DNA from 2 places in the Geobacillus sp. JS12 genome. Region 1 is predicted to be linked to the other one. Evidence: riboswitches for the same ligand, from Rfam matches in the RefSeq annotation. Region 1 holds a riboswitch; the other holds the start of a gene.

Region 1 (8,014 bases):
GGGCGACCGAACAACGCCGCTTAAAGACCCATATATGGGTCTGTGAAGCAGGTGGTTGTTTGGTCTTCCGTCACGCCAAGGCGTGACGGGGCAAGCCTGTTGCTTGCCTTCGACAGTCGAAAATGGACAAACCGCTTTTCCGTCAAGGATATGGTAAACTTCTTCGTTGCATCTATATGAAAAACGCGTCTGCCCCGAGGATTGCCATCCACGGGGGCAGAGATCGGGCGTTATGTTTTTTGCCAATGCGACAAGGCGAGGGCGCCGACTAAAATGGCGCCTTTTATAATGTCTTGGGCGTAATACGGGACGTTTGCCATCGTCAAGCCGTTCAGCAACACGCCCATTAAAATCGAGCCGAACAATGTGCCGATGACGTTCGGCTTGCCGGCGCCAAAGACGGAAAAGCCGATGTAGGCGGCGGCGACGCTGTCCATTAAAAGAGAGGCGCCGGCCGACACTTGCCCGGTGCCGATGCGCGAGGCAAGGACGATGCCGCCTAAGGCCGCAAAAAACCCGCTGATGACGTATGCATATGTCCGATAGCGGTTGACTGGGATGCCTGAGAGCCTTGCCGCCTCGCGGTTTTCCCCGGTCAAATAAAAGAGGCGGCCGGGTTTCGTGTACGTTAAAAACAGATGAGCGGCCATGACGACAAACAGCATAAGCAAGACAGAAAACGGTACGCCGAACAGCTCTCCCTGGCCGATAAACAAAAAGGAAGGAATGAATTTGCCCGGCGCCGTGCCGCCATCGGGCAGCGGCATGTCGTTGTAGATCGAAAACCCTTTCGTATAGGTGAGCTGCACGCCGTTAATGGCGTACATCGTCGCCAATGTTGCAAGCAAATCGGGCAATTTGAATTTGACGATCAACAACGAGTTCAAGAGCCCGACAGCAATGCCAAGCAACAGCGGCACGAGCAGGGTGATGAAAATTTCTTGGCGGTACAGGACGAGCGCCGCGGCGCTCGCGATCGTCGCGAGGCTCACCGTCGAACCGACGGACAAATCGAAGCCATCGACGATGAGCGAAAACGTAATGCCGATGGCCACGAGCGTCACGATCGAAATGGACCGCAAAATGTCACTGAAGTTTTCATACGTAAAAAATCGGTCTTGCGTGATGCCGAAGTAGGCGATCACGGCAAGAATGGCCAGCAAGGTGCCGTGTTTATACAACCATTCAAGAATGGACGGCGCCGTTTTTTTCGACGGCGTTGTGGAAACGGCTGGCTGGCTCATGGATCTCACCTCCGCTGCAATAGTAAACAAGCTGTTCATACGTCAGTTCAGCGGCCGGCAGGCGGGCGAGCAGCCGGCCGTCGACCATCACGTAGATGGTGTCGCAAATGTCAAGCAGCTCTTGAAATTCGCTGGAAAAGTACAGCACCGTTTTTCCTTCATCGGCAAGGGAGCGAATGATGGAAAACACCTCTTGCTTCGCATGGACGTCGATCCCTTTGGTCGGTTCGTCAAACAAAAAGACGCGTGCGTTTGTGTTGAGCCATTTGCCGATGACGACTTTTTGTTGATTGCCGCCGCTCAAGTGGCGAACGACGGTGGTGCTTGACGGCGGATGAACACCTAGCGAGCGGACGAGCCCGTCGGCTTCAGCCGCTTCTTTCGCCCGGCTGATCCATTGCCAGCGCGACAGGCGGGAAAGAAGGCGGACGGTCAAGTTCGTTTTCACTGACTCGGGCAAAAACAACCCTTGTTTGCGCCGTTCTTCCGGGATGAGGCAAAGGCCGGCGTCGATGGCTTCATAAGGCGATGAGAACACATAGCGTCTGCCATCGATTTCCCACTCGCCGGATGTGTTCCGGTGGGCGATGAGGCTTTCGGCAAGCTCCGTCTTGCCGGCGCCAACCAAGCCAGCGATGCCGACGATTTCGCCGCGGTGGGCGTATAGGTCGACTGTTGTCCCGGTTTTGTCGATCAACATTCCGCGGGCGGCAAACGCGATGTCGCTTCTGTATGTGCGTGCTTGTTTCGCGGCGGCGGTCCGCTTCGTTCCAGTCATATGAAGGATGATGTCCTCAAGCGGCAGGCTGCGGGCGCCTCCGTGATAGACGACGCGGCCGTCGCGCAAAATCGTCAGCCGGTCGGCGATCTCCTGAACTTCTTTCAGCTTATGAGAGATGTAAATAAAGCCGACGCCTTGCTGCTTCAGTTCATCGATGATGGCAAACAGACGCCTTGTTTCCGCCTCGCTTAAGGCGGCCGTCGGTTCGTCTAGGATGATATAGCGCGCGTTGGATGACAGCACTTTGGCGAGCACAATCAGCTGCTTTTCATGGAGCGAGCAGTCGCGAGCCAATTTCGTCGGCGGCAACGACAGGCCGACGCGGCGAAGGAGGGCGGCGGCCCGCTCTTTTTCTTGACGCAGCGAGCGAATCGGCCGTTGCTTCACATGGACGAACTCGTCCGCCGCTACATTTTCGTAAATCGGCAAGCCGGGAAAGAGCGCTGTGTCAACTTCTTGAACGACGAGGCCGATGCCGGCTTGTTTTGCTTCGCGCGGCGATGAAAACGTGTATATCGTACCGTCGATCGTGATCGTACCAGCGTCAGGCGGAATGGCGCCGGCCAAAATGTTCATGAGCGTGCTTTTGCCGGCGCCGTTCATGCCTAAAAGGGCGTGGACTTCGCCAGGACGAACGTCGAAGTCCACGCCGTCAAGCACGCGCACGGCGCCAAACGATTTTTCAATGCCCCGCATTGACAACCCGTTCATTTTTTGTTCACCTGGGCTTCCAACGTTTTCATCCACGGCGAGATGGCGACATTGGATTGCCCCAGCCCGGAATGTATTGCGAAAGCTCATTCATCGACACTTGTTTGTCCGGAAGATCGGACCGTTTCACTAAATGCGGCTCAAGCGAGTAAATGTTCGGCGTTTTCTCGCCGGCGATTTTTTGATAGGCGAACCGCACTTGGACGCGGCCGACTTCGGCTGGGTCCGTCGCCGTTGTCGCCACCCATGGGCTGTTTGGTTTTTGGATCATTTGCAAGTCTTCATCGCTCAAATCGATGCCATACACTTTAATTTCCGTGCGCCCGGCTTGCTCGATGGCGCGCGTCGCCCCTTTGGCGAACTCGTCCCAAGTTGCGAAGACAGCGTCAATGTCGCCTTTGTTCGGGTATTTTTTCAAAATCGCTTCCATTTGCGTTTGTGTGTCCAAAGCTGTGTTGGCGCTCGCCGTGCCGAACTTGGCGATTTCTTTAATGTTCGGATAGCGTTTTTTGAACGCGTCATAAATGACATGGCGGCGTTCCATCGGGGTAAAGCCGCCGACCCAAATCGTGACGATGTTGCCTTCCCCGTTTAAGTCTTCTGCGAGCGTTTTTAATGTTTTCCAGGCGAGGCTGTAGTCGTCTTGGTCGATGACGGTGACGCCGGGAATGTTCAAATCGTTGTCAAACGCCACAACGGGAATGCCTTTGGCGACGGCTTTTTTCACCGGGCCTTCGAGCGCATCGGCGCGGCCGTGATCAAGCAAAATGGCGTCCACATTTTGTGTAATGGCCGTCTCAACGTACGATGCCATTTTGGTTAAATCGTTGTCGGCGTTGTAAATTTGCACCTCGCCGCCGAATTTTTGCACTTGTTCTTTGACGCCGGCGATGTATTGCGATGAGAACGTGCCGATGGACAGTTGCATAATGGCGGCGATTTTCACCGGCTTTTTCAACTTTTCGGGAATGGCCGCTTGCTCGTCGCTTGTTGCCGTCGAGTGGCTGGATGTCGTTTCCGTTTTGTTGTTCGTGGTCTTGGCTCCGTTGGCTGGCTTGGAGCTCACGGCATCTTGCTCGTGTGTGCAGCCAGCCAAGATGGAGAACACGGCAAAGAAAAGAAGAAAAAGGGAAGATAAGGCCTTAAATCGTTTCATGTTGCTCCTCCTTTGTGAATAATGATGGCAGCGTTGCGTTGTAATTGCCGCGAATGATGCCTTTTTCGGTAATGATGGCGGTAATGAGTTCGTTTGGCGTTACGTCAAACGCCGGATTGTATACGTTGACGCCTTCCGGGGCGATGCGCACGCCGGCAATGTGGGTCACTTCATCCGGATGGCGCTCTTCGATCGGGATGTCCGCACCTGTTTTCGTCGTCAAATCGATCGTGGACAGCGGCGCGGCGACGTAAAACGGAATGTCAAACGACTTCGCGAGCAAGGCCAGGCCGAACGTGCCGATTTTGTTCGCTGTATCGCCGTTTTGTGCGATCCGGTCGGCTCCGACGATAATGGCGCGAATCCCTTTCGCTTTGATCGTTTGCGCTGCCATGTTGTCCGTAATAAGCGTGACGTCGACGCCTGCTTGCATCAGCTCCCAGGCGGTCAGGCGCGCCCCTTGCAAAACGGGACGTGTCTCAAGGGCGTAAACGGATAGCTCGATTCCTTTTTCTTTCGCCAAATAAAACGGGGCGAGCGCCGTTCCGTAGCGGGCGGTGGCGATCGAGCCGGCGTTGCAGATCGTCATCACCCGATCGCCCGGACGAAAGAGCGACAACGCGTATTCGCCGATGCGGCGGCACACATCCTCATCTTCCACTTGAATGCGGATCGCCTCATGGATGAGCGCCGTTTTTGCCTCGTTGACGGAAAGGGCGTCGGCCGCAGCGGTGACAAGCCGATCGAGCGCCCAAAACAAGTTGACGGCGGTCGGCCGGGCACTGGCTAGGTAGTCACGATCTCGTTTCAAGCAGCGGCGGAATTCATCGAGCGATTCGGTGTCATAGCCGAGCGCGGCAAGCGCCAGGCCATAGGCGGCGGTGATGCCGATCGCCGGCGCTCCGCGCACTTTCAGCGTGGCAATGGCCTCATAGACGTCTTCCAAAGTGTGCAAGTCGATATATTCGATGATGGATGGCAGCTTTTGCTGGTTTAAAATCGTCACATGCGTCTCGCGCCATTCGACTGAGCGCGGGATGGCAAATGTGCTCATTGCTGTCTTCCTTTCTTTTGGCGTTGTTCGTTTGTCCGGCCCGTTGCCGGCGGGCCGGATCGAATGGCATTATTGCTTGGTTTCGGCGAGCAGCCGGCGGAAGCCGTCTGTTCCCGTCAATTCAGCCCGCTCTACGATCAAGCGGCGGCCGAGGCGGAGCGCATGCCGTTTGGCAACAAGCCGTTCATCTTTGTGCTCGATGCCGTCAAGGTCCGCCACATGGGCGAGGCCGATCGTCCGGCGGATGACTTCGCAGCCGGCAAAGCCGACAGCATCGATGAACGCGTGCCGGAGCACGTCCTCGAGCAAGCCCGGCGTCGCGGCGTACGTTTCCACGCTCTCGGTGCGCCAAAGGGTTGAGAACACGGACGCAAAGACGTCCCATGTCCGGTCGATGTGGTCAAAGAGCGGTTGGCGCTCTAATTCAGGGCGGGACAACGCATTTAACAGCAAATTGGCGAAAAATTGGCCAAGGTCAAACCCGATCGGACCGTAAAAGGCGAATTCCGGGTCGATCACTTTCGTTTCGTCGGCGCTTACGAAAATGCTGCCGGTATGCAAATCGCCATGCAAGAGCACATCGGCTTCGGTTAAAAACTTGCGCTTCAGCTTTGCTGCTTCTAGGTGCAAGCGGTCATCGCGCCAAAGCGCTTCAACGTCTGGGCGCAATTCGTCTTCAAAGTTGTTCGTTTCGTGGTCAAAAAACGGGTCGGTGAAGACGAGGTCTTCCGTGATTTTGCACAGTTCCGGATTGACGAAGCTTTGCGCCAATTTCTTTTTCTCTTGCTGGTTCATGCCGAAATCAGACGTATAAAACGCCGTCTTGGCGACAAACTCGCCGATATGCTGGGACAAAAGCGGATACGTTTTTCCTTCGATCAACCCTTTGCGGGCGATTTGCAAACGGGATAAGTCTTCCATCACCGTAATGGCGAGCGATTCGTCAGAATAGTAGACTTTCGGCACGTATTGCGGCACATAGCTCGCAAACGTGCGCAGCGCGTTGCTTTCGATGATGGCGCGCTTTAACGTAAGCGGCCAGCTTTCGCCGACCACTTTGGCGTACGGCAACGCTTGTTTGATGATTACGCCTTGCTTTGTTTCTTGGTCGACGATATGAAACACTAAGTTCAAGTTGCCGTCGCCGATCTCGCGGCACAAAAGCGGCGCCCCGTCGCGGAATAAGCCGAGGCGGACAGCGAGAGATACCGCCTTCGGTTCGGTCAGCGGTTCGTAAACCGATGTTTGAACAGTGGTCATTGCCTTGTTCCCCCTTTTTTCATTTCGCTCGTTTTCAAATGCCGGTTCTGACGCGCGCTAAAACTCGGCGTTTCCGGCAAATGAAAAAGCCTCTTTCGCATACGGAAAGAGGCTTGAAGATTCATTCGTTCTTCGCGCCTCTTATCTTTCAGAAAGACATCGGTCTTTCTGTTGGACTTAGCACCGTGCCCTGCGGAAGCATGACGCTTCCGGCGCCGCCCTTGGCGTGCGCCCTATCTCACGATAGCATTACGGTCGGTTGCTGGGCTTCATTGGGCCAATTCCCTCAGCCAACTCTTGATAAGAGTACCGATCAAACGTATTTCGTTTTTGCAATTTTCGCGATGTTAATAATCGTTTGGCTGCTTGATTCGAATGATACAGGTTGGGCTGGCGGATTGTCAATACGTTTTGAAAAATTTTTTTGCCGCCTCTTCATAATCGTGCGGCCGGCGGTCGGCAAACACCGGGATGCGCGCGCGGACGTCCGCAACGAGTGAGGGATCGATGTCGGCCGAGAGAATGCCCGGCTTCTCGTCCGCCTCGGCGATCACTTCGCCCCATGGGTCGATGACGAGCGAATGGCCGGCAAAGACGTTGTTCGGGTCGCGGCCAGCCCGGTTGCAGGCGACGACGTAGCATTGGTTTTCAATCGCCCGCGCCATCAAGAGCGTCCGCCAATGGTGCAGGCGGGGAAGCGGCCATTCGGCGACGACAAACAGCACTTCCGCCCCAGCCAAAGCATGGGCGCGAATCCACTCCGGAAAGCGGATGTCATAGCAAATGACCCCGGCGCATGAAAGCCCGTCGAGCGAAAACAAGCCTAAGCTGCTTCCCGGCTGCAAATACAAATGTTCATCCATCAATTGGAACAGATGGAGTTTGCTATATTCGCCGACGACTTGACCGTTCCGGTCGGCCACGATCATCGTGTTCGTCACGCCGGTTGTTGTTTTTTTAGCGACCGAGCCGGCGACGAGATGGATGCTGTGTGCTTGCGCTAGGCGGGAGGCGAACGCTTTGGCCCGTTCGGCGCCTTCGTCGGCAATCTCATCTAGGCGCGTCAAATCGTAGCCGGTCGTCCATAATTCCGGCAGCACGATGATATTCGCGCCGTCCTTGACGGCCGATTCAATGGCGCTTTCCGCGCGCCGTTCGTTTTCGTTCGGGTCGCCAAACGCAATATCAAGCTGGAGGCAGGCGATGCGGATCGTCATGAGTTTTCACCTCGAAAAAATTTTGCTTTACATTTTGCTTTTTACGATATATGATGTTGCACTAGAATTTCAAGAATTTTTTAAGAAGGTGTGGGCGATGACGATGGAAATTCCTTTTTCCGAGTTGCTTGAGCAGCTGCCAAAGCAATTTTTCGCCTCGCTTGTCGCAAAAGTCGGGGAGAAAATCAAGGCCGGATGCGACGTGATCAATTTAGGGCAAGGCAACCCGGATCAGCCGACGCCAAAGCATATCGTTGAGGCGATGCAACGGGCGGCGGCCAATCCGAAATACCATAAATATTCGCCGTTTCAAGGCTACTTCTTTTTGAAAGAAGCCATCGCCGCGTTTTACGCGCGCGAGTACGGGGTGACGATCGACCCGGCCCGCGAGGTCGCCATTTTGTTCGGCGGCAAAGCCGGGCTTGTCGAGTTGCCGCTTTGCCTCGTCAACCCGGGCGATGTAGTGCTTGTCCCGGACCCGGGCTACCCGGACTATTGGTCGGGAATCGCGCTCGCCCGCGCACGGATGGAGATGATGCCGCTTGTTGCGGAAAACGGTTTTTTGCCGGACTATGAAGCCATTCCGGCGGC
Region 2 (8,014 bases), 390 kb from region 1:
GTCCGGATGGCGAGCTCATAGCCGGCATCGGCGTGGCGGACGACACCAAGCCCCGGGTCGGTCGTCAACACCCGCTCCAGCCGCTTTTCTGCCTCTTTTGTGCCGTCGGCGACGATGACCATGCCGGCGTGAATCGAGTAGCCCATGCCGACGCCGCCGCCGTGATGAACCGACACCCAGCTCGCGCCCCCAACCGCATTCAACAGCGCATTTAAAATCGGCCAGTCGGCGATGGCGTCGCTTCCGTCTTTCATTCCTTCCGTCTCCCGGTTCGGCGAAGCGACGGAGCCCGAATCCAAATGATCGCGGCCGATGACGATCGGCGCTTTCAGCTCGCCTTTGGCCACCATGTCGTTGATGATTTTGCCAAATTTCGCCCGCTCGCCGTAGCCGAGCCAACAAATGCGCGCCGGCAGCCCTTGGAATTGAATGCGTTTTTGCGCCATGCGAATCCAATGGCAAAGCCGCTCATTGTCGCGAAATTCACGCAAAATGACTTCATCGGTTTTGTAAATATCCTCAGGGTCGCCCGAGAGCGCCACCCAGCGGAACGGCCCTTTTCCTTCGCAAAAGAGCGGGCGGATGTAGGCCGGCACAAAGCCCGGGAAGGAAAAGGCGTCGTCCACCCCTTCGTCTTTTGCCACTTGGCGGATGTTGTTGCCGTAATCAAACGTCACCGCCCTTGCTTTTGCATCGCCAGCATCGCCCGCACATGCGCGGCGATCGACTGTTTTGCACGGGCGATGTACTGCTTCGGATCGCGCGCCCTGAGTTCGGCGGCCTCATCAAGCGTAAGGCCAGCCGGGATGTAGCCGTTTAACGGATCATGGGCGGACGTTTGATCGGTCAAGACGTCCGGAACAAAGCCCATTTCGGCGAGACGCGGCAACACTTCAGCCGCATTGCCGACAAGGCCGATTGACAGCGCTTTTTTCTCTTCCTTCGCTCGTTTCGCCATCGCAAGCGCCGCCTCCAAGCTGTCGGTCATCGTGTCGAGGTATTTCGTATCAAGGCGGCGCTGAATGCGGGCCGGATCGATTTCGACAGCGAGGCAGACGCCGCCGTTCATCGTCACCGCGAGCGGCTGCGCCCCGCCCATGCCGCCAAGGCCGGCCGTTAGCGTGATCGTCCCGGCGAGCGTGCCGCCAAAGTGCTGGCGTGCCACTTCAGCAAACGTTTCATACGTCCCTTGAACGATTCCTTGGCTGCCGATGTAAATCCAGCTGCCAGCCGTCATTTGTCCATACATGATCAACCCTTTTTTGTCGAGCTCATGGAAATGATCCCACGTCGCCCATGCGGGCACGAGGTTGGAGTTGGCGATCAGCACGCGCGGGGCGTCCGGATGCGTGCGAAATACCGCCACCGGCTTGCCGGATTGAATGAGCAACGTTTCATCGTTTTCTAAACGAAGAAGGGTGTCCACAATCGCCTCGTAACATTCCCAGTTGCGCGCCGCCTTGCCGATGCCGCCGTAGACGATCAACTCATCCGGCCGCTCGGCGACATCGGGATGCAAATTGTTGTTCAGCATCCGCAGCGCCGCTTCTTGAATCCATCCTTTCGCCCGCCGCTCAGTTCCCGCGGGCGGGCTGACGGTCCGTTTTTCTGCCATCGTCATCCTCTCCTTTCTCCTCTTTGCTTTTCATTGTAAGGGAGCGAAGAAGGAGAAGATAGGCGCACGTCTTTTAAAAGTGATCACATTTTTTTGAATTTTCTATTTCCTCTCCGTTTTATTTGTTCATTTTTTTCGATATCGATCCATTTCTTTTGAAATAGACGCCGCCCCCTCTCGCCCGCGATCCGGCAAGGCTGCGCTTTGCCACAGACAAAACCGCCTACCGCGGCGATGGCGGTTTCGGCCGTTGTTCGTCGCGGTAGGCGGTCGGCGTCTCATTCAGTTCGGCTTTGAAGACGCGCGTCAAATAATGGGCGGTGCGAAACCCGGTTTGTTCGGCGATTTCTTTGATCGACAAGTCCGTCTGCCGAAGCAGCCGCTTCGCTTCCTCAAGCCGCCGATTCGTCAGCCACTGGCGAAACGTCACGCCCCGCTTTTTCGACAACAAATGGCTGAAATACGCGGGACTGCGCCCGGCAGCGGCCGCGACCCGCTCAAGCGTGAGCGACGGATCGCGAAAATGCGCCTCCATATAGCGGAGGCCGCGCTCCACGGCGTCGACGCGCGCATCTTCCTCGGCCTGCTTGGCCTCATGGAACAACCGATATAAAAATAAAATCAATTCTTGAACGATGCGATACAAGACGGGATTGTACAAAATGTCTTGAAAGATGCGCATATATTCCCGCTCGGTTCCGCCGCGGTCCAGGCGGTACGTTTTCATAAAGCGGCGGATTTGCGCCAAGATGCTTGTCAGCCGCGTCCGCACCATCTCCGGACTCGGAAACGGCGGCGACCAGTGCCAAAACTCGCGCTGCAGCCACCGTTTCACCGCTTCGTGGTCGAACTGCTCGAGCATCTCGATCCATTGCCGCTGCTCCTCGGGCGTCAAAAACGGATCGAGCTCACGCCACTGTTCGTATTCCGAAGCGGGAGCGATCACTTGGCGATAGCCAATGAAAAACGTCGTCTCGAGCAGCCGGCGCGCTGCTTGGTATTGCGCGCGCACCGTCCTCCAGCCATCAGGCGGCATCACGACAACCGCGAGCGGCTCATGATGATCTTCCTCCCAATCGCGCAACAGCTTCCACGCCTCTTCTTTCCCGTCGCCCGGCAAATCGGGAAGCAGGCAAACCGCCATACGGGTGAGCGGCAAGACGCGCGCCCGTCCGCGAAACGGGTAATTCATCAAAAAGCGGATCACTTCTTGAGACAAAGCGGGCTGTTCCGCCTGCACGAGCCATACATGCGCGGAGGCCGCGGAAGGAAAATCGCAAAATAAGGAGCGGTAATCGTCGTGATGGGCGTCCAACCCCGTCGGCAAGCCTGGACGCCCCGGGGAACGCGACGCCGACGTCCGCAGCGCCTGCTTCAGCTTGGCGGGCTCAAGCGGCTTCACAAGCAAATCGACGCATTGCCAGTCGATGGCTTGTTTCGCCCGCGCGAACGTCGCTTCGGCCGTTGCGGCAATCACCCGCTGGCAAAACAAGCGGACGTGGGCGGTCGCCTGCAGCCATCGTTCATACGGAATCATATCGAGTTCGACGTACAACAGCTCCGGCGCCTCCCGCTCCAAAACGGCCATCATCTCCTCCACGCTTGCTGCTGTATACACCTGTTCGATCGGCAAGGAATACGCGGACACGAGCCAGCGGATCGCTTCCCGTTCTTTGTCGTCCCGTTCGGCAATGACCAATTTCACGTTCTCACCGCCTTGGCTGCAAGCGTTGAAAATGAAGGAGCGCTTCCATGCAAAAGGCGGCGGCCAACGCCACCGTTTTTCCGCCTTCATCCCAGAGTGGATTGACTTCGCAAAGATCGACGCTGATCGTTTTCGGATGAGAAACGATTCGGCGGATGAGAGCGCGCGCCAGAGACGGGGCGAGCCCAAACGGCGACGGCGCGCTCACCCCCGGCGCGGCAGCCGCGCTGATGGCGTCCATGCAAATGGTGAGCATCACGGCATCGTGATCGGCGGCAAACTTCTCGATTTGTTCATAGGCAGCCTCGATCGGCCCTGCGGTCAGCTCGTCTTCCAGCATGTACCGGCAGCCGTACGTCTCGGCGTCCGCAAACAGCGCCGCCGTGTTGCCGAGCCGCTGAATGCCAAGGCAGAAGTAGCTTGCCCGCTCGTCTTGATCCAATATTTGCCGAAACATCGTCCCGGACGTCGAGCCGTCATCGTACGGGCGCAAGTCGAAATGGGCATCAATGTTGAGGATGCCAAGGCGGGCATCCGTCCCGAGCGCTTCGCGAACGCCCAAGTAATGGCCGTACGCCGTCTCATGGCCGCCGCCGATCACGATAGACGCCATGTTGTGTTGCAGCAGGCGGGCGACCGCCTTCCCAAGTTCCGTCTGGCTTTGTTCGAGCCGTTCATCGACGCAAACGACATCGCCTGCGTCATAGACAACGACCCCTTCCGGAAGATGCCAAGGCAGCCGGGCCAGCGCCGCTTTGACGGCGGCCGGCGCCTCTTTCGCCCCTTGGCGGCCTTGGTTGCGGCGCACGCCTTCGTCGCACGCAAACCCGATGAATGCCGCCGCTCGTTCCGCCGTCTCCAATGGCTTGGACAAATCGAGCAAGCGAATGCGCTGATGGAGGCGAAACGCCCGCTCGTCCTTCACGCTGTCAATCCGTCCCGTCCAACGGCCGGCGTCTGGCGGTTGATACATGAGACCATCTCCTTTCCATCATCCGCTGCTTGTTTCTTTCGCCGCCGCTTTGCCGTACTCCTCCCTTGCGCACGAAAAAGAGGAAATCGCCGCCGTTTGGCGAATAACACATCCATGAGCTCATTTCGCTCACCACCCGATGAAAATCGCTGCTTTAGGATCCATGATGTTCACCGAAACGATCCGCGGGCGGCGTTTTGCCCTCCATCCGGGCATGAAAATGACCCCATTTTCATGGAAACGCAATGGATGACAGAAAGGATGTTCGAGATGAAGCCAATCACCAACTTGCATGACGTCATTGCCGGAAAAAGCGCGCCGCCGCCGTGCGATGAGACGCTCGGCGTCCGCCTGGCGGAAGCCCGGGACGGCTATGCGAAAGGGGTATGGACGATCCATGAATCGCTCCTCAACGGCAACGGGGTGATCATGGGCGGGTTCGTCGGAGCGGCGGCGGATATTCTCATGGCGTATGCGGTGACCACCTTGCTTCGCGATGACCAGCTGCACGCGTCCATCAACTTGCAGACGACGTTTCACCGCCCCGCGGCGGCAGGGGAAGCTGAAGTGGAAGCGCGGGTGGAAAGGTTCGGAAAAACCGTCGCCTATGTAACCGCCGTCGTCCGGCAAAACGGCAAAGAAGTGGCGAGCGCGACCTCCTCGGTGCTGATTATGGATAAACCTTAAAAAAGCGCTTTCGTTTATGGAAGGGAAGTGCAACGCTGGCGCCGAGGCAGACGCCAAACCGGTCCAACTGAATCGGGCTGTTGGCAGCAGCCATGCCTAGAAGCGTTCGATCGGCAACCTGTTTCGCCCCGCCATCCAAGGATGAACATGTCACTTGTGAAGATGTCCGCTTTTTCCCAAGCGGGATCGAGCACAACGAGCGAAGCGCCGGAGAAAGCGCTGTCAAAAACAGCCGCCCTCCGGCGCTTTTCGTTTGCTTGTCATCCCTGGACAAACGTTTTCGGCATGACGACCGCGACGACTTGACCGCGGGCGCACAGTTCGCCGTTGGCGAACACCTCGGTGTCCACTTGCCATTTTTTCGGGTGAATCTCCGTCACCGTTCCGACGGCGACAAGCGGCACGCCATGCGGCGTCGGCTTGACAAAGTCGACATGAAGCGACGCGGTGACAAAGCGCGGCGGCGTTTCCCCGCTTCCCGGCTCATGGCCGTTTTTCCGATGCAAGGCGAGCGCCGCCGACCCGGTGCCATGGCAGTCGATGAGCGAGGCGATCAGCCCGCCGTACACAAACCCGGGGATCGCCGTATGTTCCGGGCGCGGCGTATAGACGGTCACCGTTTTGTCTCCGTCCCAGCCGGTGCGGAAATGATGGCCTTGCTCATTCAACCGTCCGCAGCCGTAGCACCAGGCGAATTCATCCGGGTAGTCGTCTTGAATGGCGCGAATGACTTGCGGCTCCATCTGTTCTCCTCCTCTCCCCTTTACCTATACGCGGTGCACTCCCTATTTTCCTTCTTGCACGGCAAAAGGCGGCCATCGGTATGGCCACCTTCCCCTTCGTTCATTGCGCCGGCTCGTAAAACTCGATCCATTCGCCGTCCGGACCAAGGAAAAATAAGTATTTCGCCCCGTTTGGGAGCGTTGTAATTTCATCCCACACTAGCGGGACGCCGAGCGACTGAAGCCGTTCTTTTTCCTGCTCGATGCCTTCGATCGTAAACGCCACGTGGTGCACTTTTCCTTCCGTCGGCAAATCCGGGTTGTATCCTTCGATCAGCTCGACGACGATCGAGCCGTCAATCCCTAAAAACGCCAATTTCATCGTTCCGTTCGTATGAATCATTTCGTCGAGCAGCTCCAGGCCGACGACGTTTTGATAAAACGCTTTCGATGTCTCGATGTCTTTCACTTGAATGCCGACATGCTCAAATTTTTTGACTGCCATTCGTCCTCTTCCTTTCTATGACTCCATTAACCATACAGCTTGTAAATACGGCGTCATCCGCATTGGAAAAACCCTTTTTTTCCAAGCTCTGTCCATATGTAGCGATCAAGGGCGTACGGTCCGTCCGCCTTCCATTCGTCCGCCTCGCTGTCGGTCAACAACACTGAAAAGGTTGTCCCTTGCGCTTTCCCATACAAGTGGGTATATCCGCCCCCGCGGTCGACATAAACCGCCGCTTCAGGGTCAAACCGAATCAGCTCCGCCTGCACGCAGCGCATGACATGAACGGCGAACGCTGCAACAGGAAGATGAGCGGCCATGCAAGCTCGGATCGACATGTCCCTCTTCACTATTTCCCCTTCACCCCTATCGACAAAAACCCCTTTCGCCTCGGAATGATGCGAAAGGGGGCAGCCGTTCTTATCATCCAAAGCGAGACCGCTTTGCGGGTGTTAGCACCTTGCCGGCGGCAGGTTGCTGTGGGGTCATCAAGCCCGTTCTCTCGCCCACTCTTGATAAGACGTATGATCATTTGTCTTTTATGTTACCATATCAAATCCATAGCGGCAATCGCTTTTTGTTTATTCCGCCACTTCCGGCTGCTCGGCCGTGACGCCGACATCTTTCCACGTCAGCTTCGAGCTCGGGTCAACCGTAAAGTTGGCGACGCGGTTGTTGACTGCGTAGATGGCCGAACGATACAATGTCGGGATGACCGGCACTTCTTCGTTCATCAGCTTTTGCCACTCACTGTAAATTTTCCGGCGATACTCCTTGTCAAACGCCTGCTCGGAATGGCCTTTTTCCAGCAGCTCATCATTTTTCTCGTTCACCCAACGCGAGTAGTTGAACATGACGTTGCGGCCGTACAGACCATACGGGTCGACGTCCGTTCCCGTTGCCCAAGCGGCAGCGTAAACGTCCACTTTCGGGTCATCTTTTTCAACCATGTCATAGAACGAGTTGAACTCCGCCAGACGGCCGTCCACCAATTGGACATCCAAGCCAACGTCTTTCCAGCATTGCATGTAAAACTTCGCCAACGGCTCGGCAATATCGCCGCCGCTCATCGCCAAAAAGTTGATCGTAAACTTTTTGCCGTTCGGATCTTCGCGCAAGCCGTCGCCGTCCACATCTTTATAGCCGGCCTCATCAAGCAGCTGTTTTGCTTTTTCCGGATTATACGTGTACCCTTTGATCGAGCTGTCATGGTATCCCGGGAACGACGGCGGGATCAGCGTGGTCGCCGGGAAGCGCAAGCCGTGGTACAAGCGATCGGCCACTTCTTGGTTGTTGATGGCGTACGCCATGGCTTGGCGCAGCTTTTTGTTCTGGAATTTCGGATTGTCCATCACATTTTCTTGCTTTTTCGCATCCCAATGGCCGAGTTTAAAGCCGATATAGTTGTAGGCCAAGTCGATCCTGCCGATGAATTGCAGGTTTTTCGTTCCTTTTGCATTCACGTATTGGTCGGTTGGAAATTCGGCGACATCGATGTCCCCTTTTTTCAACGCTTGCAACACCACTTGCGGGCTGACGACTTTCAAAATGACGCCGTCCAAGTTCGGTTTGCCCGCCCAATAATCGTCGTTGCGGACGAATTCGACCGATTCGCCCGGAACGATTTTCTTCACTTTAAACGGCCCGAACCCGATTGGATTTTTCCGAATTTTATCCGACTGCGCCAACTGTTTGATCGGCACGTCTTTCAAATAATGCTTCGGCAGCGGGTACGCCCAAATGCCGGTTAACACAGACGGATTTGCATGCTTCCATGTGATCGTCAACGTCTTTTTGTCGATCACTT

Evidence for each region. Region 1 has a riboswitch for S-adenosylmethionine ahead of mtnK (S-methyl-5-thioribose kinase). Riboswitches for the same ligand answer to the same signal wherever they lie in the genome.
Region 2: linked by a shared signal. The riboswitch ahead of A0V43_RS03950 (hypothetical protein) and the one ahead of mtnK (S-methyl-5-thioribose kinase) in region 1 are both predicted to bind S-adenosylmethionine.

The regions. Positions count from the first base shown of each region.
Region 1 is NZ_CP014749.1:392,041-400,054, forward strand. It holds gene A0V43_RS02030 (ABC transporter permease) at 231-1,244, opposite strand; gene A0V43_RS02035 (sugar ABC transporter ATP-binding protein) at 1,186-2,736, opposite strand; partial or broken gene A0V43_RS02040 (sugar ABC transporter substrate-binding protein) at 2,733-3,892, opposite strand; gene mtnA (S-methyl-5-thioribose-1-phosphate isomerase) at 3,879-4,946, opposite strand; gene mtnK (S-methyl-5-thioribose kinase) at 5,016-6,206, opposite strand; SAM riboswitch class I at 6,345-6,513, opposite strand; gene A0V43_RS02055 (carbon-nitrogen family hydrolase) at 6,608-7,423, opposite strand; gene A0V43_RS02060 (pyridoxal phosphate-dependent aminotransferase) at 7,521-8,014, shown strand, end outside.
Region 2 is NZ_CP014749.1:778,591-786,604, reverse strand. It holds partial or broken gene hutU (urocanate hydratase) at 1-1,615, opposite strand, end outside; gene A0V43_RS03980 (helix-turn-helix domain-containing protein) at 1,839-3,320, opposite strand; gene hutG (formimidoylglutamase) at 3,325-4,293, opposite strand; gene A0V43_RS03970 (PaaI family thioesterase) at 4,564-4,980, shown strand; gene A0V43_RS03965 (hypothetical protein) at 4,964-5,206, opposite strand; gene A0V43_RS03960 (PaaI family thioesterase) at 5,241-5,723, opposite strand; gene A0V43_RS03955 (VOC family protein) at 5,824-6,207, opposite strand; partial or broken gene A0V43_RS03950 (hypothetical protein) at 6,223-6,545, opposite strand; SAM riboswitch class I at 6,625-6,729, opposite strand; gene opp4A (oligopeptide ABC transporter substrate-binding protein) at 6,789-8,014, opposite strand, start outside.